One region of the Vreelandella sp. F11 genome, then DNA from elsewhere that is predicted to be linked to it. Evidence: predicted binding sites of a transcription regulator. Region 1 holds the regulator's gene; each other region holds the start of a gene.
The links. Region 1 encodes LexA, which represses DNA repair genes until DNA is damaged. Its sites were predicted from a motif close to TACTGTNTANNTANACAGTA; they were not measured.
Positions count from the first base shown of each region.

Region 1 (7,727 bases):
CACCAATACAGCGGTGGTGACGCTGGCGGCCTGGGCCTCTTCGCAGTATGCCAAAATAGCCGCCAGCGTCGCTCCCTCATCCAGGATATCGTCAACAATGACGACGTGACGACCCGCCATGGGCACTTCGGGTGAAACGCGCCAAAACAGCTCACCACCGCGCAGCTCGTTACGATAGCGAGTGGCATGCAGATAATCCACTTCCAACGGAAAGCCCAAGCGGGTAAGCAGGTGCCCGGTGGTAATCAATCCACCATTCATTACACAGTAAAAAACCGGCAGCTTATCGCCTAAATCCCGTGTAATTTCTTCCGCCATACGATCCAGTGCCCGCTCTACCTCTTGCTGAGAAATGAGGCAGTCGGCGTTATCCATCAACTCGCGCATTGAGTCCAGCGACTCTAATGCTTCTTTGTCCAACTTTGACATCTACCAACTCCACGCGGGTTAAAACTTCATTTATTAAAGCTAGGGATTTATTCTGCGCTGGGCTTACTCTGCTTTCGCGCTGGGCTTAGGATTATCCGCTAGCGCTTCCAACTGAGCGTGAGTCCGACGCCAACGGCCCAGTGCGCTAAGCGCGTCCAAGTCTGGCCGAGCACGGCTATAGCGCAGTTTGGCGGGGCGCTTGGTGTTGACTCCCTGGCAGGCAGCCATAACATCAAGCGCAGCGGCTCGGTCGTTACATACCAACAGCATATCGCAACCGGCGGCCAGCGCTGCCTGGGCACGCGCCTTAGGGTCACCCGCTTCGTGCGCGCCTGCCATGCTCAGGTCATCAGAAAAAACGCAGCCTTTGAAGCCTAGCGACTCCCGAAGCATGCCCAACCAGATGGGTGAAAATCCCGCGGGGCGCGTGTCGAAGGCGCTATAAATAACGTGCGCAGGCATGACGCCATCCAGCTGTGAGGCCAACTGGGTGAAGGGAACAAGATCATGCTGTTTAATCACGTCTAACGGGCGGTCATCTACCGGCAAGGCAACATGGGAGTCCGCCGCAACGCCGCCATGGCCAGGGAAATGCTTACCCACAGCGGCCATACCGGCATCGTGAAGCCCTTGAATAAACGCGCTGCCCAACTGGGCAACGTGGTGGGGATCGCTACTAAAACTACGATCACCAATAACGCTGGATAGTCCGCTTTCAACATCTAATACAGGGGCGAAGCTCAGATCCAATCCGCAGGCGGCCATCTCCATCCCCAACAGCCAGCCCGCATCTTTGGCCAATGCCCGCCCCTCCTCCGGGGCAGCGCGATAGCACTCGCCAATACGCGCCATGGCGGGCAGACGTGTTAACCCCTCTTTAATGCGCTGAACGCGTCCGCCCTCTTGATCCACGGCGATCAGTAAATCAGCACGCACGCGGCGAATATCACTGCAGAGCTGGCGAACCTGATAGCCATTCTCGACATTGCGGGCAAACAGAATAATTCCCCCGACCGTCGGTTCTAGCAGCAAGCGTTTCTCTGCAGCCGTCAATTTTGGGCCTTCAAGGTCAAGCATGACCGGGCCTAACGGTTGAGTCATCGTGATTGATCCATTAAAAGGGGCGATGATTCTAGACGATCGTCTAGCGGTGTCAAAATCTGGCTAATCGAAAGACTGACGACCACCGTGCAGCCAAACAGCGGTACCTGGTAAGGCTAATGAATAAATGTAGAGCAAATCACTATTGCGTAAACGAATACAGCCATGAGAGGCAGCCACTCCCATGGGCTCGTCGGGGGGCGTACCGTGAAGGTAAATATAGCGCCGCTGCGAGTCCACCTGTCCACCACGATTCACGCCCTTTTCCAAACCACACAGCCAAAGAATACGGGTCAGAATCCAGTCACGCTCGGGGTGTGCCTCGGCCAGCGCAGTTGAAAAGGTTTCACCTGTCCAGCGGCGGCCTCGGAACACCGCATTTTCGGGCATATCTTCACCGATGGCAGCGCGCACATAGTGCCAGCCATGGGGCGTTTTGCCACTGCCGTTGTGCTCCCCGTTCCCGGCGGCACCGGATGAGATGGCACACTCATGGAGCACTTTAGGCCCTCGCCAACAGCGCAGCTGCTGTTGACTCGTATCAATCTCCAGCCAGATATTCTCAGTCGGGGGTAGCTCAGCTAGCGTAGGCGTTCGCATGTTTTCCTTCTTCAGGTTTAGCTGCTTCAAGGGCCGTGGGTAACGGTGCATTCATGGCAGCCACCACTACCGGGAGCAACCGCCTGACCAAATCACGCACAGAGACCTGTTCGTGATAATCCTTCTCTGCGATATCGCGTAGCGCATCGAGGCCAGACAGGGTAAAGATTACCGTGCCGAGCATAAAGTGTAGTCGCCAGAAACGCTCCGCGTCAGGCAGGTCTGGCGTTGCTTTTCTTACCAGCTCGGTGAAGCGGGTGAACACATCGCCATACTCTTGCTGTATATATCGTCTGAGATGCCCCTGGGCCTGGCTGTAGGCTAGGCCGAGCAGGCGCATGAACACTTTTAAGCTATTGCGCTCGGCAGGTACCGCAAGAACGGTTGTGGCCATCGTCTCAAGCAGTGTTTCAAGTGGAATCACACGCCCGGCGTGTTGGCCTTCAAGCTCATCCAGAGCGGTATGAAAACGCTGATTAAACGGATCCAGATAGCGGGCAAAAACAGCCTGGATCAGGGCTTTTTTGGAACCAAAATGGTAATTAACCGCGGCTAGGTTGACACGCGCTTTGCTGGTGATGTTGCGCAGTGAAGTCTCGGCAAAACCCCGCTCTGCAAACAGCACCTCGGCGGTATCGAGTATACGGGTCACCGTATCAGATTGAGCCATGTCGCTCTCCAGGGAAACAGGTGTTTAAAACATAGCAAAATACTATGCCATAACCTTGGTGGGCTCAACGCTTGATTTATTGATAAAATGTGGCGCGTTAAATAAGCAGAAGCTTAGTTTCAAACGATTAGAAAAATTGTATGGACTTCGGCATTAGGTAGTGACAAGGCATATACTGGACAGAGGAACATACTGTATACTTAACCACTTATTGATTAAGTCGCCATTTAACTTGTTACTGTCTATTCATATTTATGGAGTCTGGTATGTCGCGTCCGCTAACCGCTCGCCAACAGCATGTGTTTGATTTTATCGTTAAAACGATGGGCGAATTTGGCTACCCTCCTACCCGTGCTGAAATTGCCAAAGCACTGGGCTTCCGCTCTCCCAATGCGGCTGAAGAGCATCTGCGTGCGCTGGAACGCAAAGGCGTTATTCGCATTATCCGTAACACCTCTCGTGGCATTCGTCTGCCCAACCAGGAACCTCAAGAGATCCTCGATAGCGCCGCCACTGCGTTACCTGCTACCAGCGTTGAACCGCTGCCCACTGGTCTGCCAGTCATCGGTGAGGTTGCCGCTGGCAGTCCCATTTTGGCAGCTGAACATATTGATCGTTACTGCCCGCTGCCGGCTGAGTACTTCACACCCAAAGCCGACTACCTGCTGCGCGTGCGCGGCCTTTCCATGAAGGATATTGGCATCTTGGAGGGTGATTTATTGGCGGTTCATCGCACTGACCGCGTGCGCGATGGCCAGATCGTGGTGGCTCGCCTGGAAGATGAAGTAACGGTCAAACGCTTCAAACGCCAAGGGCACCAAGTAACGCTGTTTGCAGAAAACCCTGACTTTGCGCCTATTGAAATCGACCTGCGCTCCCAATCCCTCGATATCGAAGGCGTTGGAGTCGGCGTGATTCGTGGCGGCAACGGTCAGGCACTCGGTTAGTCACTCGGCTACTGCAAGTCGATATAGCGGTGGTCATTGAAGGTAGCCACCCAGTTTGGGTGATAGACCAACAGAATGCTTAACAGCATGCCGCTAATAAATGCCTCTGAAGGCATTAGCAGCGGCAAAAAGCGCGCGTACTCCTGAGCGAGATAGATCGCCTCAGGGTCAGTCCCTGCGACGATAATCAGCAGCACCGCTGCCAGCCCTCCCCCTAGCGTCGCCAGCGCCGCACCAAAAAAACCGCAGGCAAACAGAAACACCATCAAGTTATCCGGCAGGCGGCGATCTACTAACCGCCATACCGTGCCAATCACAGCCGCCGGAACGATTCCCGTCACCAGCACATTCGCCCCCAGCAACAGCCACTCATTGCGGCCAATCACCACCATAGCGACATTGATCAGCACGTTGCTGATCAGCGCTAGCGGCGCTTTAAAAACGAGTGTCATCAAAACTGTGAAGACCAGGTGCAGCGTTAGCCAATCAACCGCCTGGGCACGAAGCTGCCACATCAGCATCACCGCCAGCGTAGCCCCTAACCAGCGATGTTGAAGCGCTGTATCCTCGATTAATACCTGCCAAGGCCGCCGCCATAGTGCACACGCCATCACGCCTAGCGAAAGTAGCCAGGTGAGCAGCAGCGCCCAAGGCGCTAATACACTTTGCGCAAATGACATGGCGGCCTCTCAAGTTGATGAGCGTTAGCTAAACACCACGGTCTTGTTGCCGTGCACCAGCACGCGATCTTCCAAGTGCCAGCGCAAACCGCGAGCGAGCACGGCTTTTTCGACATCACGTCCAAAGCGTACTAGATCCGTAGGTGTGTGGCAGTGGCTAACGCGATGGATATCCTGTTCGATGATAGGGCCTGCGTCGAGTTCCTCGGTCACATAGTGGCAGGTAGCGCCTATCAGCTTAACGCCACGCTGGTAGGCCTGGTGGTAGGGCTTAGCCCCGGCAAAAGAGGGCAGAAAGCTGTGGTGAATATTGATCACTCGCCCCGCATAGCGCGCACACAGCTCGGGGGGCAGTATTTGCATATAGCGTGCCAGCACCACGCAGTCAGCGCGAGCGCTGTCGATTTCGGCTTGAACCTTGGCAAACGACGCTTGCTTATCGTCAGGGTCGACCGGTACATGGTGGTAAGGAATGCCGTACCACTCGCTCAGCGAACGCATATCGTCATGGTTGGAGATAACCCCAACAATATCGCAATCCAGCTCACCCGCCTGCCAGCGGTAAAGTAGATCTACCAGGCAGTGTGACTCCCGTGACACCATCAGTACCACCCGGCGACGCTGCTGGGTATCCACTAGTGACCACTGCATATTGAATTCGCTAGCCACCGGCTCAAACGCCGCGCGCAGTGCTTCCACCGACATACCCACCGAATCCGCCAGGATTTCATAGCGCATAAAAAAGCAGCCGGTTTCTAAATCTGAGTGCTGGCTGGCTTCAGTAATAGAGCCGCCCTGCTGGGCAATAAAGTTTGAAACCCGTGCAACAATACCTACCCGATCAGGACAGGAAACCACTAAACGATAATAATGAGACATGTGAGCTACTCTTGACCTATTTTCTAAGGTAATTATGACAAACCAGCGGCTTAGGCTTCATATTGTATCGGAAGGCCAAGGATGATTGTTAGCCGCCCCTGCCTTCCCGTATAGTTAAGTCACTACTTTTTAGGTTTTTCATAACAGATGCATTCATCACGCGTTCAAATTCGTCCCCGTCGTCGTCCACCGCTGCGCCTTTTGCCGCTGGGGGGATGCGGTGAGATTGGAATGAATCTAACGCTATACGGTTATGACGATTACTGGATAGCCGTGGACTGCGGGATGATGATTCGCCAGGATCTTCCCAACTCGCCGCTACAAGTGCCCAATCTCGACACACCGAAAGCACTAGGCATCGTGCCCAAAGCGCTGTTTATTACCCATGGTCATGAAGACCACATAGGCGCAGTCGCATGGCTCTGGCCGATGTGGAACTGCCCCATTTATGCCACCCCATTAGCGGCGGGGCTGCTGAGACTGAAGTTTGCCGAGCATCAGCTGAGCAGCGCATCCATCCATGTCATTGAACCTGGTGAGGCACTTGAAAGTGGGCCGTTTACGCTGCGCTACTTGCTTTTAACCCACTCAATCCCCGAAAGCTGTGCGCTAATAATGATGGCCGGTGGCTATCGTGTTTTGCATACCGGCGACTGGAAACTCGACCCAGAACCGATCATTGGCACGCCGATCAATGCAACCCACTTCAAGGCACTGGCGCCAGTTGACTTAGTCGTCGGCGACTCCACAAACGCCCCTATGCCCGGCCACTCGGGCAGCGAGGGGGATGTCGCCCGGGCGCTGGCAAAAACCCTCAGCCACTGCCAGGGCCGTGTGGTGGTCTCCTGCTTTGCCAGCAATCTTGCCCGTGTGTTAGCGATAGGGCGCGCAGCTCACCAATGCGGACGCCGTATAAGCTTGATGGGCCGCTCCATGGAGCGCATGGTCAGCGTGGCTCGAGGACTTGGCTATATGGATGACTTACCGCCGCTGGTGCCTAATCACGACCTAGGTTACCTCCCCCCGGATGAAGTGGTGATTATCGCCACCGGCAGTCAGGGAGAGCCACGCGCTGCGTTACAGCGTCTGGCGCAGGGCCGTCATCCCTACGTTGATCTTGAACCGGGCGATAACGTTATCTTTTCGGCTAAAGCCATACCCGGCAATGAGCGTCCCATCGAGCAGCTTAAAAAGCGCCTGGCGCAGTTAGGTGTCAGCATCTATGACGAGATCAATCATCCTGAGTTACACGCCACCGGGCATCCTGCAGAGGATGAGCTCATCAAGCTTTACCAGTGGGTAAGACCCAAGCATCTTATGCCAGTGCACGGCGAAGCTCGCCACCAGCAGGCTCATCAGGAAATTGCCAAACAGCTGGGCGTTAGCGCGCCGCTTGCACCGGTGAATGGTGATCTAATTTTCTTCGATAGCCATGGGCTGCGTTGCGAGGCGCGTTATCCGCAGCCGCCCTGCATTGTCAGTCAAAATAGCGTGGTACCCCACCCTGGCCTCGAGGTAAATGACGCCAACAAGGCCCGTCGCGGCAGCTTATACTTAGCGCTGCCGGTGACAGCCACTGAGACAGGATGGGCGCGCATTGGTCGTTTGATGCTGGATGCCGCAGGGGCGAGCCCGCTCGATGAGGATAGCTTTAGCGAATGGCTGGATGACCAACTTGAGCAGATTGCCGCAGAAACACTTGCCGACTTGCGCCAAGCATTGCAGCCCCGCTTGGTTCACTGGCTCGCGGAGCATATGCAGCACCTGCCCGAAGTCCACCTTCAGATTATGGCTGCCGAAATGCCCGAGCCCATTACTCTGGACAACGCTGCCAACCGTTAGATCTGCACAGACAATGTCACTCCCAGCGCGCCGCATCCTGTTGATCGGAGTGACGCTCTTTGACCCAATACTCGCCCTGGGCAGAGTGCTCCTTCTTCCAGAAAGGCGCTTGGGTTTTCAGATAATCCATAATGAAATCGCAGGCTTCAAAGGCCTCACGACGGTGTGCGCTGGCTACGAGTACACGCACAATAGGATCGCCAGGCCCCAGGTAACCGACGCGGTGAATAATTCGTACCGCCTGGAGCGACCAGCGCTGCCAGGCCTGCTCACCAATCTCCGTCAGCGTACGCTCGGTCATGCCCGGGTAGTGCTCTAGCGTTAACCCAGTGACGTCCGGCGTTTCATTAAAATCACGCACTAAGCCGGTAAAACTCACCACTGCGCCAATATCGCTGCGCCCCGCCAAGGCATCGTCATAGCCGTAGGCCATTGAGAACGAGTCAGCTTGAATGACTACTTTAATATCCAGCTTATTATCCACCCTCACCCCCCTGTTACTGGCGGGAAAAACGCCACTTCGTCATCATCGGTCACTAACGCATCGTCATTGGCCATGACATGATTAATCGCACACAG
Region 1 covers NZ_CP170448.1:2,604,916-2,612,642, forward strand. The annotation lists gene ACFIOZ_RS11860 (hypoxanthine-guanine phosphoribosyltransferase) at 1-429, opposite strand, end outside; gene nagZ (beta-N-acetylhexosaminidase) at 493-1,530, opposite strand; gene ACFIOZ_RS11870 (L,D-transpeptidase family protein) at 1,594-2,130, opposite strand; gene ACFIOZ_RS11875 (TetR/AcrR family transcriptional regulator) at 2,108-2,800, opposite strand; gene lexA (transcriptional repressor LexA) at 3,067-3,747, shown strand; gene ACFIOZ_RS11885 (energy-coupling factor ABC transporter permease) at 3,756-4,427, opposite strand; gene purU (formyltetrahydrofolate deformylase) at 4,452-5,306, opposite strand; gene ACFIOZ_RS11895 (ribonuclease J) at 5,538-7,148, shown strand; gene moaE (molybdopterin synthase catalytic subunit MoaE) at 7,165-7,632, opposite strand; gene moaC (cyclic pyranopterin monophosphate synthase MoaC) at 7,635-7,727, opposite strand, start outside.

Region 2 (7,727 bases), 1.8 Mb from region 1:
GCCCACCCTGACCCAGACAACGCCAAGTGCGATGGCCCCTGTGCACTACCGCTGGATCAACTAGAGCCGTTTTTAACTCAGCTTGTGCAGCTTGATGCGCTGGTCAAAGGGTTTGAACCACTAACAATTCGCTAAGCTGTTTTTGCTAATCAGAGCGTCGTTGAGTAGGGCGTTATATTAATAACTTTATCTAACTAACAGGAAAGGACACTGCCATGACCAAAATTGTTGCTATCAGTGCGTTGGAAGTGCTGGATTCACGCGGTAACCCCACCGTGCAGGCGCATGTGCGCCTTGCCAGTGGTGCTGTCGGCGAAGCCTGTGCACCCAGTGGTGCCTCGACCGGCTCCCGAGAAGCGTTAGAGCTGCGCGACGGCGATAAGTCACGCTACCTGGGAAAGGGCGTGCTGAAAGCAGTTGATGCGGTCAATGGCAAAATTCGTGATGCGCTGCTGGGTATGGATGCGCGCGATCAGCGCGGCCTGGACGATGCCATGCTGGCGCTGGACGGCACCGAGAACAAAGCGAATCTGGGTGCGAATGCGATTCTAGCGGTTTCCCTGGCCGCTGCTAAAGCCGCCGCTAACGCCAAAGGCGTGCCGCTGTATGCCCATATTGCCGAGCTTTATGGTCAGCCGGGCCAATACAGCATGCCGGTACCAATGATGAATATCATCAACGGCGGTGAGCACGCCGATAATAACGTCGATATTCAGGAGTTTATGGTGCAGCCAGTGGGCGCACCTAACTTCCGCGAAGGGCTTCGCATGGGGGCAGAAATTTTCCACGCGCTGAAAAAAGTGCTCTCGGCGAAAGGCCTCTCCACCTCCGTCGGTGACGAGGGCGGCTTTGCGCCTAACCTGGCGTCAAACGCTGATGCGCTGGCGGTGATTAAACAGGCCGTGGCAGATGCAGGTTACGTACTGGGTAAGGACGTTACCCTGGCGCTGGATTGTGCTTCCTCCGAATTCTATAAAGATGGCCAGTACAACCTTTCCGGTGAAGGTAAAAGCTACGACGCTCAAGGCTTTACCGATTACCTGGCAGGCCTGTGTGCGGACTATCCCATTGTCTCTATTGAAGACGGCATGGATGAGTCGGACTGGGCGGGTTGGAAAGCGCTGACGGATAAGCTGGGTGACAAAGTACAGCTCGTGGGCGATGACCTCTTCGTCACCAACACCAAGATTCTCAAGCGCGGTATTGATGAGCAGATTGGTAACTCTATCTTGATCAAGTTTAACCAGATCGGCTCGCTCTCCGAGACGCTGGATGCCATCAAGATGGCTCAGGATGCGGGTTTTACGGCGGTTATTTCCCACCGCTCCGGCGAAACCGAAGATACCACCATTGCCGATTTGGCAGTGGGTACCTGTGCCGGGCAGATCAAAACAGGTTCTCTGTGCCGCTCCGACCGGGTTGCCAAGTACAACCGTTTGCTGGTGATTGAAGCGGAGCTTGGAGACGTAACCTACCCAGGTTTGAAGGCAATTAAGGGGCAGTAAAAACCAATTGCGAGCGAATTTTTAGAGGCACTTGTAAGAGATGTCTCAAAATTTTGTAAGAGATATCTTACAAATGCCGACGAAATTCGCTCGTTTTGGGTAAGAAATTGCCTAATTTTTCACTAATTTAACTTTAAGTAATTGTTTTTATTGCATTTTATAAAATAAGGCGAGCCGCAAAGGCTCGCCTTTTTGCATTTTGGCTTTGTTGAGAAGCCGCTGTGATATGCCACAATACATTCAGGACTAGGGGAGGCAAGGACGCTTCAGTCAGGATGCAGCGGGATGTAGGTCAGATGCGCCGGGTGATACAGTGAGGTAAGTCCCGGCAAGGATGTCATCTGAGGAGGTTGATCCAGGGAGTGGTCAGAGGAAGTGCTTGGAGCGGGCGGCCTACGGGCCGCCTTTTTTTGTCTGGGGGTTGGGACAACACACTTTTGACGACCCACTGTCGGCAACACAATAAAAAAACCAGCGTGGTCGCTGGTTTTAAAGAGAAGTGCTGATGAATGAACCGCCAGCCTTAGCGCTCTAATTTCTCAAGCTTACCTGGCTTGCCATCCCACTCTTCGGCGTCCGGCAGTGGATCTTTTCTTTCGGCAATGTTCGGCCACACTTCGGCCATTTCAGCGTTAATCTCGATAAAGGCCTCTTGCCCATCCGGCAACTCATCCTCGGAGAATATCGCCTCGGCGGGGCACTCGGGCTCACACAGCGCGCAGTCGATACACTCGTCCGGATGAATGACCAGGAAGTTCGGGCCCTCGTAGAAACAGTCGACCGGGCAGACTTCCACACAGTCGGTGTATTTGCACTGGATGCAGTTCTCGGTAACGACAAACGTCATCTTGCTATCCCTCTTGCAGGGCCGGGGTGCTCCCAGCCATGGTCAATCGTGAATGGTTATAAATCAGCCGTTTTTTATAAGCTAAAAGTTTGAGCGACATTCTAGAGGTGCGCTTACCCCGCGGCAAGCGCCATATGATTCCTGAGCTATCTCTGTGGGTAGCAATGCCAGTACAGGTTTCCGCGAGGGCGCTGTGACCCCGTCCGTGGGCGCTACTTTCGACGGTTCTGTCGAAAGACCCTCGCTCCAACCTGCAATGGCAATAGAAGCTCACTTATGGCCTTCCAAGTTTATGAGTACTATTAGATCAGGTCTCGCCACTGATACAACAGTGACAATGCTTCCCGCGGTGTTAAATCATCTATATCGACGTTTTCCAACGCCTCGACCACCGGATGCGGCGCGGCGGCGAACAGATCGTTTTGCTGGGGAGCGGTTCTTGGCGCCTGCGCCGTGTTATCTACATCGCGCTGTTCCAGGGTCATCAGCTTTTCACGGGCGCGTTTGATCACGTGACCAGGAACCCCCGCTAACTGCGCCACCTGTAAGCCGTAACTTTGGCTTGCCGGGCCTGCCTCTATGCGGTGCATAAACACAATGCTATCGCCATGCTCGGTGGCCGTGAGGTGAATATTGGCCACGCCTTCCATATGCTCAGGCAGCGCCGTCATTTCAAAGTAGTGGGTCGCGAATAGGGTTAGCGCACGCCCCTTGGCGAGATGCTCCGCACTTGCCCAGGCCAGGGATAAACCGTCAAAGGTGCTGGTGCCACGGCCAATCTCATCCATCAGGATCAAACTTTGCTGGGTGGCGTTGTGCAGAATATTGGCGGTTTCAGTCATCTCCACCATAAAGGTAGAGCGTCCGCCCGCCAAGTCATCCGATGAGCCAATGCGGGTAAATATTCGATCCAGTGGGCCGATCTCTGCGGCATCTGCGGGCACGAAGCTACCGCAGTGGGCCAGTAGGGCGATGAGCGCCGTCTGACGCATATAGGTCGATTTACCGCCCATATTGGGGCCAGTAATAATTAACATATGCTGGTCAGGATTGAGTGCCACGTCGTTAGGCACAAAGGGCGTCTCGCTCACCTGCTCGACCACCGGGTGACGCCCCGCGTTGATTTGAATGCCGGTGGTTTCCGTGAGTGTCGGGCGCACCCAATTTAGCGCCTCGGCGCGTTCGGCAAAGGCGCACAGAACGTCCAGCTCCGCCAGGGCTTGGGAGGTGCTCTGTAGCGCGTGAAGAGTATTGTTGAGATCGCCCAGTAGGCGGTCATAGAGCCATTTTTCACGGGTGAGCGCTCGTGACTTGGCCGACAGCGCCTTATCTTCAAACTCTTTGAGCTCGGGAATAATAAACCGCTCAGCGTTTTTTAGCGTTTGACGGCGGATATAGTCGGCAGGCGCCTGCTGAGCCTGGGAGCGCGGCAGCTCGATAAAGTAGCCGTGTACCCGGTTGTAGCCCACTTTGAGGTTGGCAAGGCCCGTGCGCTCGCGCTCGCGAAGCTCTAGCTGAATAAGGTAGTCACCAGCGTTCTCGGCCATGCCACGATGCTCATCGAGCTCAGCATCAAAACCGTCGGCAATCACACCGCCATCACGGATCACCACCGGCGGGTTTTCCACCAGCGCGCGGCTGAGCATATCGGCCATTTCCGGGTAGGGGCGAATATGCGGGCGCAGGTTGTCCAAAGCGCTGCCGCTCTCTACCTCGCTGAGCTGCTGCTCCAGTTCCGGCAGCGTTACCAAGGCATCGCGCAGGCGCGCCAAATCTCGTGGGCGAGCGCTATACAAGGCTACGCGAGCGAGAATGCGCTCCACGTCGCCCACCGCGCTTAACGTTTCGCGCAGTGGCATATAGGCGGCATCCAGGCTTAACAGCGCCACACCTGCATGGCGCCCCTGCACGATGTCGCGTTGGCGTAGCGGGCGGTTGAGCCAGCGCTTGAGCAGCCGCGAACCCATGGCGGTGGTGCAGGTATCCAGCACGCTGGCCAGGGTGTTATCGCTGCTGCCGCCCAGGTTGATATCGATTTCCAGATTACGGCGGCTGGCAGCGTCGATCACCACCGCATCATCGCGGTTCTCAACGCTGATGGCGGTCACGTGGGGCAGGCGCGAGCGCTGGGTATCCCGGGCATAGTCGATCAGTACCCCCGCAGCAATCAGCGCCGTGGTTAAGTGCGCGCAGCCAAAGCCGCGTAAATCCTGCACTTCAAACTGGTCGCAGAGGCTGCGAGTAGCGCTCTCCAAGTCAAACAGCCACTCCCCCTGGCGGCGCAGGCTGCGCTTTTGCGACCAGGCATCGGGTAGCGTCAGACTTTCGGGCACCAGCAGTTCGGCGGGGGAGAGGCGTGTGAGCTCTGCCAGCATCTCCGCTTCGCTCTCCACTTCCAGCACGTTAAAACGCCCGCTGGAGAGCTCCAGCCAAGCAAGGCCCCAGCGCTCTTTTCCTGGGGCAACGGAGACCAAGACGTTGTCACGACGTGCATCGAGCAGCGCTTCATCGTGGAGCGTACCGGGGGTGACGATACGCACCACCTGGCGCTCGACGGGGCCTTTGCTGGTGGCGGGATCGCCAATCTGTTCACAAATAGCCACCGACTCGCCGCCAGCGACCAGGCGCGCGAGATAACCCTCAGCGCTATGGTAGGGTACGCCCGCCATGGGAATCGGTTTGCCGCCCGACTGGCCGCGCTGGGTAAGGGTAATATCCAGCAGTGCGGCGGCGCGCTTGGCATCGTCGAAAAACAGTTCGTAAAAATCCCCCATGCGGTAGAACAGCAGTACCTCGGGGTGCTCGCGTTTGATCTTTAAATACTGGGTGATCATTGGCGTGTTGGGGGGAATGGCCTGTGACATGGGCGTCCTGGTTGAGCGTGGCGCAAGCCATCTCGGCTTACGGCATGGGCAATTTCTTTAAGCAAGCTAAACGCAGTATTCTACGCTGAACAGACGACACACTTGAAGGAGCGACGATAGTGCCCAGCGAAACTAGCCTGAAAAATCTTGATTTAACCCTGTTGGCTCAGCGGCTAGGGCGGCTGTGTAAGCAGTTGGATGTGGAAGTGACCGCCGCGGAGTCATGCACAGGGGGCGGCATTGCCAGCGCTATCACCTCCACTGCGGGAAGCTCTGCTTACTTTACGACCGGCTATGTGACCTATTCGAATGCGGCTAAAACACGCTTGTTAGGCGTGCCTGACGCCACGCTGGCCGAGCACGGTGCGGTAAGCGAAGAAGTGGTTAATGCCATGGTCGCAGGGGCCTGCCGTGAAAGTGGTGCAGGATTGGCCGTTGCCGTTAGCGGCGTGGCTGGCCCGGATGGCGGCAGCGATGCGAAGCCAGTGGGGACGGTTTGGCTGGCCTGGGGAGATAGTGCTGCCCAGGAGGCTGAGTGTTTTCACTTCCCTGGCGATCGCCAGGCTGTTCGAGAGCAGGCGGTACGTCAGGCCTTGGTAGGGCTGGTGGCGCGCCTGAATGAGCGGGAAAAGGCGAGCAAGACGCACTAGTGGTAAGGAAAAGTCGCTTATCCAGAAAGGCGCATAAGAAAATAGATGAGAGAAAGCGTGATCAAGGATTTGTTTACGGCGTAATCTTTGGCATACTACTGGCTAATTATACAGCTTGTTATGAGGAATCACTGCATGGCTCAGGATGACAACCGCACTAAAGCGCTAAACGCTGCACTCACCCAAATCGACCGTCAGTTTGGCAAGGGCACCGTCATGCGTCTCGGCGACGCGCCGCGTGTCGTCATGCCGTCGGTTTCCACCGGTTCATTGGGTCTGGATATCGCCCTTGGTATCGGCGGCCTGCCGTTTGGCCGCGTGTGCGAAATCTTTGGCCCGGAGTCGTCGGGTAAAACCACCCTGACCCTCTCGGTGATTGCTCAGGCGCAAAAACAAGGCAAAGTGTGTGCCTTCGTGGACGCCGAGCATGCCCTTGACCCCAGCTACGCCGAAAAGCTGGGCGTTAACCTGGATGACCTGTTGGTTTCCCAGCCGGACACCGGCGAGCAGGCGCTTGAAATTACCGACATGCTGGTTCGCTCCGGCGGTGTTGATGTAATTGTTATCGACTCGGTCGCGGCGTTGACGCCGCGTGCTGAAATAGAAGGCGAAATGGGTGACTCCCACGTCGGCCTGCAAGCGCGTTTGATGTCTCAGGCGCTGCGTAAAATCACTGGTAATATCAAGAACGCCAACTGCCTGGTGATCTTCATCAACCAGATCCGCATGAAAATTGGTGTCATGTTTGGTAGTCCTGAAACCACCACGGGGGGGAACGCGCTTAAGTTCTACTCCAGCGTGCGTTTGGATATCCGCCGCACCGGCTCGGTGAAAGTGGGTGATGAAGTCACTGGTAACGAAACCCGCGTGAAAGTAGTCAAAAACAAGGTGGCGCCGCCGTTCCGTCAGGCTGAGTTCCAGATTCTATACGGCAAGGGGATCTATCACGCCGGTGAGGTCATTGATCTGGGCGTGCAGTGCAACCTCGTCGACAAAGCCGGTGCCTGGTACAGCTATAAAGGTAAGAAAATCGGTCAGGGTAAAGCCAATTCAGCGCTCTACCTGGAAGAGCACCCCGAAATTATGCTCGAAATCGAAACGCAGATTCGTGAGCAGCTCTTGGCCAAGCCTGATCCTAAAAAGGAGAAGGAAGATGCGCCTGCCGAAGCAGCAGCAGAATTGGATGCGGGCGATGACGATCTGCTCTAAGACGATGCTAGCGAAGCCGATATTAGCGAAGAGCATCTGATGGCCTTTAGCTCCCAGCGCGATGCCACACCCCGTGACATCGCCATTGGCTTACTGGCTCGGCGCGAATACTCCCGCGCCGAGCTTGCCCAGCGGTTGAAGAAAAAAGCCTTCGACGATGCGGCTATCGATGAGTGCTTGGACTCCTTGGTTGAGCAGGGACTGCAGTCTGACGCGCGCTTTGCGGCTAGTTTCGTACGCACGCGTATTCTGCGTGGCCAAGGCGTTATTCGTATTAAAGGCGAGTTGCGCCAGCGCGGCGTTGACCAGGAGACCCTTACCACCGCTTTTGAAGAGGTGGAGGAGGGCGAGCAGGTCGACTGGTTTGAGCTAGCCCGGGAAACCCTGGCGCGGCGTTTTGATAGCCCTGGTGATTCCCCAAAAGAGCGCGCTAGACGCGAGCGCTTTCTCGCCAACCGCGGCTTCGATTTTGAGCAAATTCGCTACGCGCTCTCCTGCCTCTAATACGTTTTCTACAGCCCGTAACCCTTCCCCTCTTACATTTCTAATAGCGCTCTAATACGCTTGTTCATCTGGCTGTCCACACAGCTGTTTGCCATTCTGCCACTAAGTCCGGCTTTAGTCGTTTGACAACTGCGCTATAATGGCTGCT
Region 2 covers NZ_CP170448.1:795,860-803,586, forward strand. The annotation lists gene kdsA (3-deoxy-8-phosphooctulonate synthase) at 1-135, shown strand, start outside; gene eno (phosphopyruvate hydratase) at 216-1,505, shown strand; gene fdxA (ferredoxin FdxA) at 2,029-2,352, opposite strand; gene mutS (DNA mismatch repair protein MutS) at 2,655-5,216, opposite strand; gene ACFIOZ_RS03675 (CinA family protein) at 5,333-5,866, shown strand; gene recA (recombinase RecA) at 6,002-7,075, shown strand; gene ACFIOZ_RS03685 (regulatory protein RecX) at 7,115-7,579, shown strand.
Region 2: a site for LexA is predicted at 5,963-5,982, ahead of recA (recombinase RecA). Genes of this name have one in related genera too.

Region 3 (7,727 bases), 1.8 Mb from region 1:
TTCCAGCCTGACCGGCTAAGGCTCGCACCCCGGTCTTGCGATCGTGTGTAGCGCCCCCGCTTTGCGGTAGGGCGCTTTTTTTTGCCTGTTGGCTGGTGGGAGGGTCGAAGGTGGTTATGCCAATACGGCGTGCTGTTCGTCGACAATCAGGCTGTCGAGCAGTTGATCCAGTTCAGTGAGCCGCTTCACACGCTGAAAATTCTGTTCAGCTTCACTACTGCCCTGGCGCATTTGGGCGAGCCACTGCTTTACCAGGGAGACCACGACGCGGTCTGGTAGCTGTTGGCGCTGAAGTGCGGCGTACTCTTTGAGCACATTGGCGCGCATTGCCCAGCTGCTTTCTGGCAGTCGCTCGCCGGTTTGCAGCCAGTGGCGGATGCGTGGTGCCAGCCAAGGGTCGGCCAGGGCACTCCGTCCCAGCATTACGTCGCGGCACCCTGACAGAGTGCGGGCTTTCCAGTAATCTTCCAGCGTCCAAATATCGCCGTTGGCGACCACGGGAATGCTCACCTGGCGGCGAATTTTGCCGATCCATTCCCAGTGTGCCGGTGGGCGGTAGCCCTCGTCTCGAGTGCGTGCATGCACCACCAGCTGGGCGGCACCTCCTGCCTCGGTGGCCTGGGCGCAGGTAACCGCCAGGCGGCGGTTCGCGAAGCCCAGGCGAATTTTGGCAGTCACAGGGATTTCCCCCTCTAAAGCGTCATGAACAGCTTTGACCGCTTGATAGACGCGCTCAGGCTGGCGTAGCAGCGAAGCACCGCCGTCGTGACGATTGACCAGCTTGGCGGGGCAGCCAAAATTGAGATCGACGCTCACCGCGCCCAGGCTAAGTGCCTGTCGCGCATTGGCCGCCAGGGCTGCTGGGTCAGAGCCCAGCAGCTGTAAGTGCACGGGAATGCCACTTGGCGTTGCCACAGACGGTTGCGCAAGCTCCGGGCAGTGCTTATAAAACACTCTGGGTGGCAGACGGGTATCAACAACGCGGACAAACTCCGTGACGGTCCAGTCGAATCCCGCATGGCGGGTCAACAGATCGCGGGTCAATGCGTCGATGACACCTTCCATAGGGGCTAGGCCGATTCTGCCGTTATGTAGTAAATTAACAACCATGACTTCCACTATCGCGCCATTGCATTCTATTCTGGGTGTGGCAGGTTAGTGTATTCCTCTTACTGCGCCAAGCGCCTTTCACCGTATTGGCGTAATGATGTGCGTAACAGTGGTGATTGAGCTGTGCTTCAAGACACCTAGCTTCAAGGAGAGCGCCTTATGCAGGATCTGGAACTATTGCAAGATGGATTAACGTTAATGGCGCTCGGAATGGGCGTAGTCTTTGTTTTCCTTACGATTTTGGTCATTAGCGTTACGCTGATGTCGAAGCTTATTGGGCGTTTTCAACCCGTTCCCGCTGCGGTTGATACGAGTAAGAAAGCGTCGCCCTCATCGCCCCCCGCAGCGCAAAATGACGAGGTTATGGCTGTGATCAGTGCTGCAGTGCACCGTTATCGTTCAGCTCGGCGTCGCTAACTTTCTCAATTTTTTTCATTTCAGCCCTCTTTTGGCTATTTTTTTGTTATTTTTACTACAAACTTACAACTCTACTACGGTGAGCCAAGACCATGAATGAACAAAAACGCCCACTAGGCATTACTGATGTCGTGCTGCGCGATGCCCATCAATCGCTGTTTGCCACGCGTATGCGCCTGGACGATATGCTGCCGATCGCCGAAAAGCTGGATCGCGTTGGCTACTGGTCGCTGGAAACCTGGGGGGGAGCCACCTATGACGCCTGTATCCGCTATTTGGGTGAAGACCCATGGGAGCGCATTCGTGCTTTGAAAGAGGCTATGCCTAACACGCCTCAGGCTATGCTGTTGCGTGGCCAGAACCTGCTGGGCTACCGTCACTACGCGGACGACGTTGTCGATAAGTTTGTCGAGCGGGCGAAAACCAATGGCGTTGACGTCTTCCGCGTTTTCGATGCCATGAACGATCCGCGTAATCTTGAGCGCGCTATCCAGGCGGTGCGTAACGTGGAAGGCCACGCCCAGGGCACCATCTCTTACACCGTGAGCCCGGTACATACCCTGGATAGCTGGGTTGATCTCGCTAAAACCATTGCCGGTTTGGGCGCAGATTCATTGGCTATCAAGGATATGGCGGGGCTATTGACGCCCTATACGGCGTTTGATCTGGTCACCCGGCTCAAGAAAGAGCTGTCGATTCCAGTACACCTGCATTGCCATGCTACTACCGGCCTCTCAACGTCGACTATTTTGAAGGCGGTAGAAGCGGGCATCGATAACGTCGATACCTCGATCTCGTCCATGTCGATGACCTATGGTCACAGTCCCACCGAGTCCGTGGTGGCAATGCTGAAGGACACTGGCCGGGATACCGGTCTGGATCTTGAACTGCTGGAGGATATCGCCGGCTACTTCCGTGAAGTGCGTAAAAAGTACGCCGCCTTTGAAGGCTCGCTACGCGGTATTGACTCGCGCATTCTGATTGCTCAGGTGCCGGGTGGCATGCTGACCAATATGGAAGGCCAGCTCAAAGAGCAGGGCGCGGGCGACAAGCTGGACGACGTGTTGAACGAGATCCCCCGCGTGCGCGAAGACCTTGGCTTTATTCCGTTGGTGACACCCACCTCGCAAATCGTCGGCACCCAGGCGGTGATGAACGTGATGATGGGCGAGCGCTACAAGTCGATCTCCAAAGAAGTGCAGGCGCTGCTCAAAGGTGAGTACGGTGCCGCGCCAGCACCCTTTAATGCCGAGCTGCAAAAGCGCGTGCTGGAAGGCGGGGAACCGATAACCTGTCGCCCGGCGGATAACCTGTCGCCGGAAATGGATAGATTGGCCAGTGAGCTCAAAGAGAAGGTCAGCGCTGAGGGAATCCGCTTGGCCGAAGGTAAGCGCGAAGTGGATGACGTCCTGACTTACGCGCTCTTCCCGCAGATTGGCTTGAAGTTCCTGAAAAACCGCGACAATCCAGACGCTTTTGAGCCTGCTCCCCAAGTGGCTGAAGCCAGCGCAGAGAAGGCGCCCGTCAAGGCGGAAAGCAAAGCGCCGGTCGCAAGCCAAGGCCCGGAAACCTATACCGTTAAGCTCAACGGCAAAGCCTTCGTGGTGGAAGTTTCTGAAGGCGGTGAGCTGGGCGAAGTGCAGGAGCAAACTGCATCTGGCACAGCGTCGGCACAGCCATCCTCTAGCGAAGCGCCTGCGCCGAGCGGTGGCGGTAGTGGAGAAAGCATCGATGCGCCGCTGGCAGGCAATATCTTCAAGGTTAATGTTCGCCCTGGCGACAGCGTCGCAGAAGGTGACGTGGTGATCATCCTGGAAGCGATGAAAATGGAAACCGAAGTGCGCGCCAGCAGTGCGGGCACTGTGTCTAAGGTTAACGTCAGCGAAGGCGATAGCGTTGCCGTAGGCGACACGCTGATCGAGCTCTAAGGGCCCCCGGTAATGGATAAAAAGTAATGGATAAATTAGTAACGTTATGGGAAGGCTCGGGGCTCTACAACCTGGAGCTTGGCCAAGCGGTCATGATGATAGTGGGGTTACTGCTGCTCTACCTGGCCATCTATAAGAAGTTTGAGCCACTGCTGCTGGTGCCGATTGGCTTTGGCGGTATTCTAGCCAATATCCCCGAAGCGGGGCTGGCGATTTCAGCGCTCGACCAAGCGATTGAGGTGGCGAAACCTGCCGTGCTACAGCAAATGGCGGCAGCGCTAGGCGCGACGCTGGATCCACTAGCCAATGCGGAAGCTTGGCGGGAATCGTTAAAAGCGATTGCCCACGATGGTGTCGCACCGGATCAAGTGCGCGCCGCCCGGGATATTGCCGTGGGCGTTGGGTATAGCGATGGCATGCTCTACAGCTTCTATAAAGTCGCGATTGGCTCAGGTATTGCCCCGCTGATTATCTTTATGGGTGTGGGCGCCATGACGGACTTCGGCCCGCTGCTGGCCAACCCGCGCACGCTGTTTTTAGGCGCGGCGGCTCAGTTTGGCATTTTTGCCACCCTGTTTGGCGCTGTAGCGCTAAGCTCGATGGGGGTCATGGATTTCTCGCTTAACCAGGCCGCCGCCATTGGTATTATTGGCGGTGCTGATGGCCCGACCTCTATCTATGTCTCCAGCGTGCTGGCACCGGAGTTGCTGGGGGCTATCGCCGTGGCTGCCTATGCCTATATGGCGTTAGTGCCGCTGATTCAGCCGCCCATTATGCGTCTACTGACCAGTGATAAAGAGCGTCAAATCAAGATGACGCAGCTGCGGCCGGTCTCAAAATTGGAAAAGATTGTCTTTCCGCTGGTGCTGTTGATTTTGGTGGCGCTGTTTCTGCCCGATGCAGCTCCGCTGCTGGGTATGTTCTGCTTCGGTAATTTAATGCGCGAATGCGGCGTAGTCGAACGCTTGTCAGATACCGCGCAAAACGCCCTGATCAATATCGTCACCATAATCCTTGGTCTGTCAGTGGGCTCCAAGCTGATGGCCGAGAGTTTTCTCTCGTTTGAGACGCTGGGGATATTAGGCCTTGGCATTGTCGCCTTTGGCATCGGTACGGCCGCTGGGGTACTGATGGCCAAGCTGATGAACCTGGTGAGCAAAATGCCCATCAACCCCTTGATCGGTGCTGCGGGCGTTTCCGCCGTACCTATGGCGGCGCGAGTGGCGAACAAGGTGGGGCTGGAGTCCAATCCGCATAACTTCCTGCTGATGCACGCGATGGGCCCCAACGTGGCGGGGGTTATTGGGTCAGCAGTGGCGGCCGGGGTAATGATTAAATACCTGGGTTAATGTTGAACGAGTGAATAAATAAGCGCGGTGTACTGACACTTGCAGTATGTCGCGTTTTTTTTGATGGGCTATTCCGACGGGCTATCTAGTTAGTGAGAATACCGATAGCGCTCTTCAAGCGGTTTTCTAACGGGGCAAGATCAAGCGGGCAGTCCCTTGGCCAGCCAATGGTTAGACGCACGCCATCAGCATCGTAGTCGGCTTGTTCAATAGGGACATCGCGCTCTTCGCACCAGGTGCGGGCAATTGCTTCATTGGCAAAGGTGAGGCGCAGAGTGTAACTATCGCGCTCAACGACTTCCCGGGTAGGCAGCGTCTCAAGGGCATGGCTAACCGCCTGAGCGTAAGCGCGGGCTAAGCCGCCGGTGCCCAGCTTGGTGCCACCAAAATAACGAATGACCACACAGCCGATCTGGCCTAGTTGGCTGCCCTGGAGAACCTGATACATGGGTCGGCCAGCGGTGCCGCCAGGCTCGCCATCATCGGAAAAGCCAATCAGGTTTTGCTCGCCGGGTGGCCCGGCAATGTAAGCAGTGCAGTGGTGGCTGGCAGTAGGGTGCGCATTTTTCGCCGCAGTCAGCAGGTTGGTGAATGCATCGATATCAGGGGCGTGGCACATCCAGGTGATAAACTGGCTTTTTTCGACTTCGATGTCAGCCGTATGCCATGACCCAATGGGTAGCTCGGGAACCCGATAGCGCATTAATGCTCCGTGAAGGTAGTCTCACTTTTCACACCCATTACCATGCCGAGTACCTGAATATCCCGGTTATGCAAAAATAGCGCTGGCTGCAACGTATCCTCTGGCCATAACTCTACGCCAAAGCGGCTGATAGAGAGCTGCCTCAAGGCAATTGTTTGCTGGTTAATTTCGGCAACGGCGGTTTCTGTCTGGGTATCGTGTTGATAGCGCCGGATAATAATGACATCGCCATCGAACAAGTTGCAATCACACAGTGCGTTGCCGCGCACTTTGAGTGCATAGGTGTTGCGTCGAGTAACGCTAGGTGCAGTCGCGTAAGGGCGCAGTGCCGGTTGTCTGTGGCCGAACGTAGCGGTAGGTGCTGCCATCGATAGGGTCATTAGGAAATCTCCATTGCATGTTCTTTCATACAGTGTTTCTCATTGTAGACCTGTTTTTGCATACAGTGCTAGAGATAATTGGTCTTACGACATATTGATGGAGATCACGCTGCGACCCAGCGCCGCATTGTGTGAGTGGCGAGAAAGGGGCTTTACGTGTAGAGTTCGACGCGAAATCAATATGCCAGGAGAGACGCTTGAGCCTGTGTCTACAAGCCCGACAGCTTGGCTGTGAACGCGACGACCGCTGGCTGTTTCAAGAGTTGGATCTGGAGGTTCGCAGCGGTGAAATAGTGCGAATTGAAGGGCCCAATGGCAGTGGCAAAACCAGCCTGCTAAAAATTCTCTCCGGGCAGCTCAGTGACTACCAGGGCGAACTGTTCTGGAATGGCGCTGCGATGAACCAGGCGCGTGAACATTTTCTCGCGAATTTGCTCTATTTAGGGCATGCACCAGGCATTAAGTCAGGACTTTCCGCGTTAGAAAATTTAGTCTGGTATCAGGCATTAAGCGGGGAAAGTGGCCATGAAGAGCAGCGCTTAGAAGCCCTTGAACGGGTTGGGTTGGCAGGCTTTGAAGATGTGCCCGCAGGGCAGCTCTCGGCAGGCCAACAGCGCCGCGTAGCGCTGGCGCGCTTAACGTTAACGCCGCGCGCCCTATGGGTACTGGATGAACCTTTTACCGCGATTGATCGCCACGGCGTCGCGGATCTAGAGAAACAGCTTGTTGCCCACGCTCAGGCGGGGGGCTGCGTGTTAGTAACAACGCATCACGAGTTAACCGCTTCACCGTTGCTCAGACGGATATCCCTAGGGTAAAGGAGAAAGGGTTGCACAGCTCTTTACATGGCGTTTCAAATAGCTCTTCACACGGCTCTTCACAAAGCTCGGAGAGTACCCAGCAGCTTTCAGCAGTTCCACTGCGTGAGCATAAGGGTGGGTTAATGACCGCAGTGAAGGCCACGCTCGTGCGTGACTTAACGCTATTGCTCAGACGCCGTGGCGAAGTGCTGAACCCGCTGGTGTTTTTTGCCCTGGTGATCACGCTGTTCCCGATCGCCATTTCGCCCGACCCTGAGCTTTTAGCGGTGATTGCGCCGGGGTTGCTGTGGGTCGCAGCGCTGTTAGCCGCGCTGCTGTCATTAGATAGCCTGTTTCGTAGTGATTATGACGACGGCAGTCTGGAGCAACTATTACTGGCGCCCCAGCCGTTAGTCGCGCTGAGTTTGGCCAAAGTGGCCGTGCACTGGCTGCTGACCGGACTACCGTTGGCCCTGATGGCGCCAATATTAGGTATCATGCTGGCGCTGCCAGCGGGTAGTTACGCCGTGCTGGCCCTGTCGCTGGCGCTGGGTACGGCAAGCTTGAGCTTGATTGGCGCCATCGGTGCGGCGCTAACTGTCGGTCTGGCGCGGGGCGGTGTGCTGCTCTCGCTGCTGGTGCTACCGCTGTATATTCCGGTGCTCATTTTTGGCGCAGGTGCGGTGCAAGCGGCCATTCTCGGCGACGGTGTCTCTGCACATCTGGCGATCCTGGGCGCGCTACTCGCTGCCTCTCTCATGTTGGCGCCGTGGGCGATTGCCGCATCGCTGCGTATCAGTATTAACGGTTAAGGACAGGACACGCTATGTGGGCCTTTATACACAAGCTGGGATCACCTAAATGGTTTTATGCCATTAGTGCCAAATTACAGCCCTGGTTCTGGGTCGCGGCGGCGCTGTTGATCGTTACTGGCACCCTATGGGGGCTCGCGTTTGCGCCGGCGGATTACCAGCAGGGTAATAGCTTCCGGATTATTTACGTGCATGTGCCGGCGGCCTTTTTGGCTCAGTCAATTTTTA
Region 3 covers NZ_CP170448.1:808,569-816,295, forward strand. The annotation lists gene ACFIOZ_RS03720 (tRNA dihydrouridine synthase) at 115-1,110, opposite strand; gene ACFIOZ_RS03725 (OadG family protein) at 1,270-1,527, shown strand; gene oadA (sodium-extruding oxaloacetate decarboxylase subunit alpha) at 1,620-3,455, shown strand; gene ACFIOZ_RS03735 (sodium ion-translocating decarboxylase subunit beta) at 3,482-4,804, shown strand; gene ACFIOZ_RS03740 (IMPACT family protein) at 4,890-5,507, opposite strand; gene ACFIOZ_RS03745 (LexA family protein) at 5,507-5,887, opposite strand; gene ccmA (cytochrome c biogenesis heme-transporting ATPase CcmA) at 6,085-6,705, shown strand; gene ccmB (heme exporter protein CcmB) at 6,831-7,499, shown strand; gene ACFIOZ_RS03760 (heme ABC transporter permease) at 7,514-7,727, shown strand, end outside.
Region 3: a site for LexA is predicted at 5,936-5,955, ahead of ACFIOZ_RS03745 (LexA family protein). Genes of this name have one in related genera too.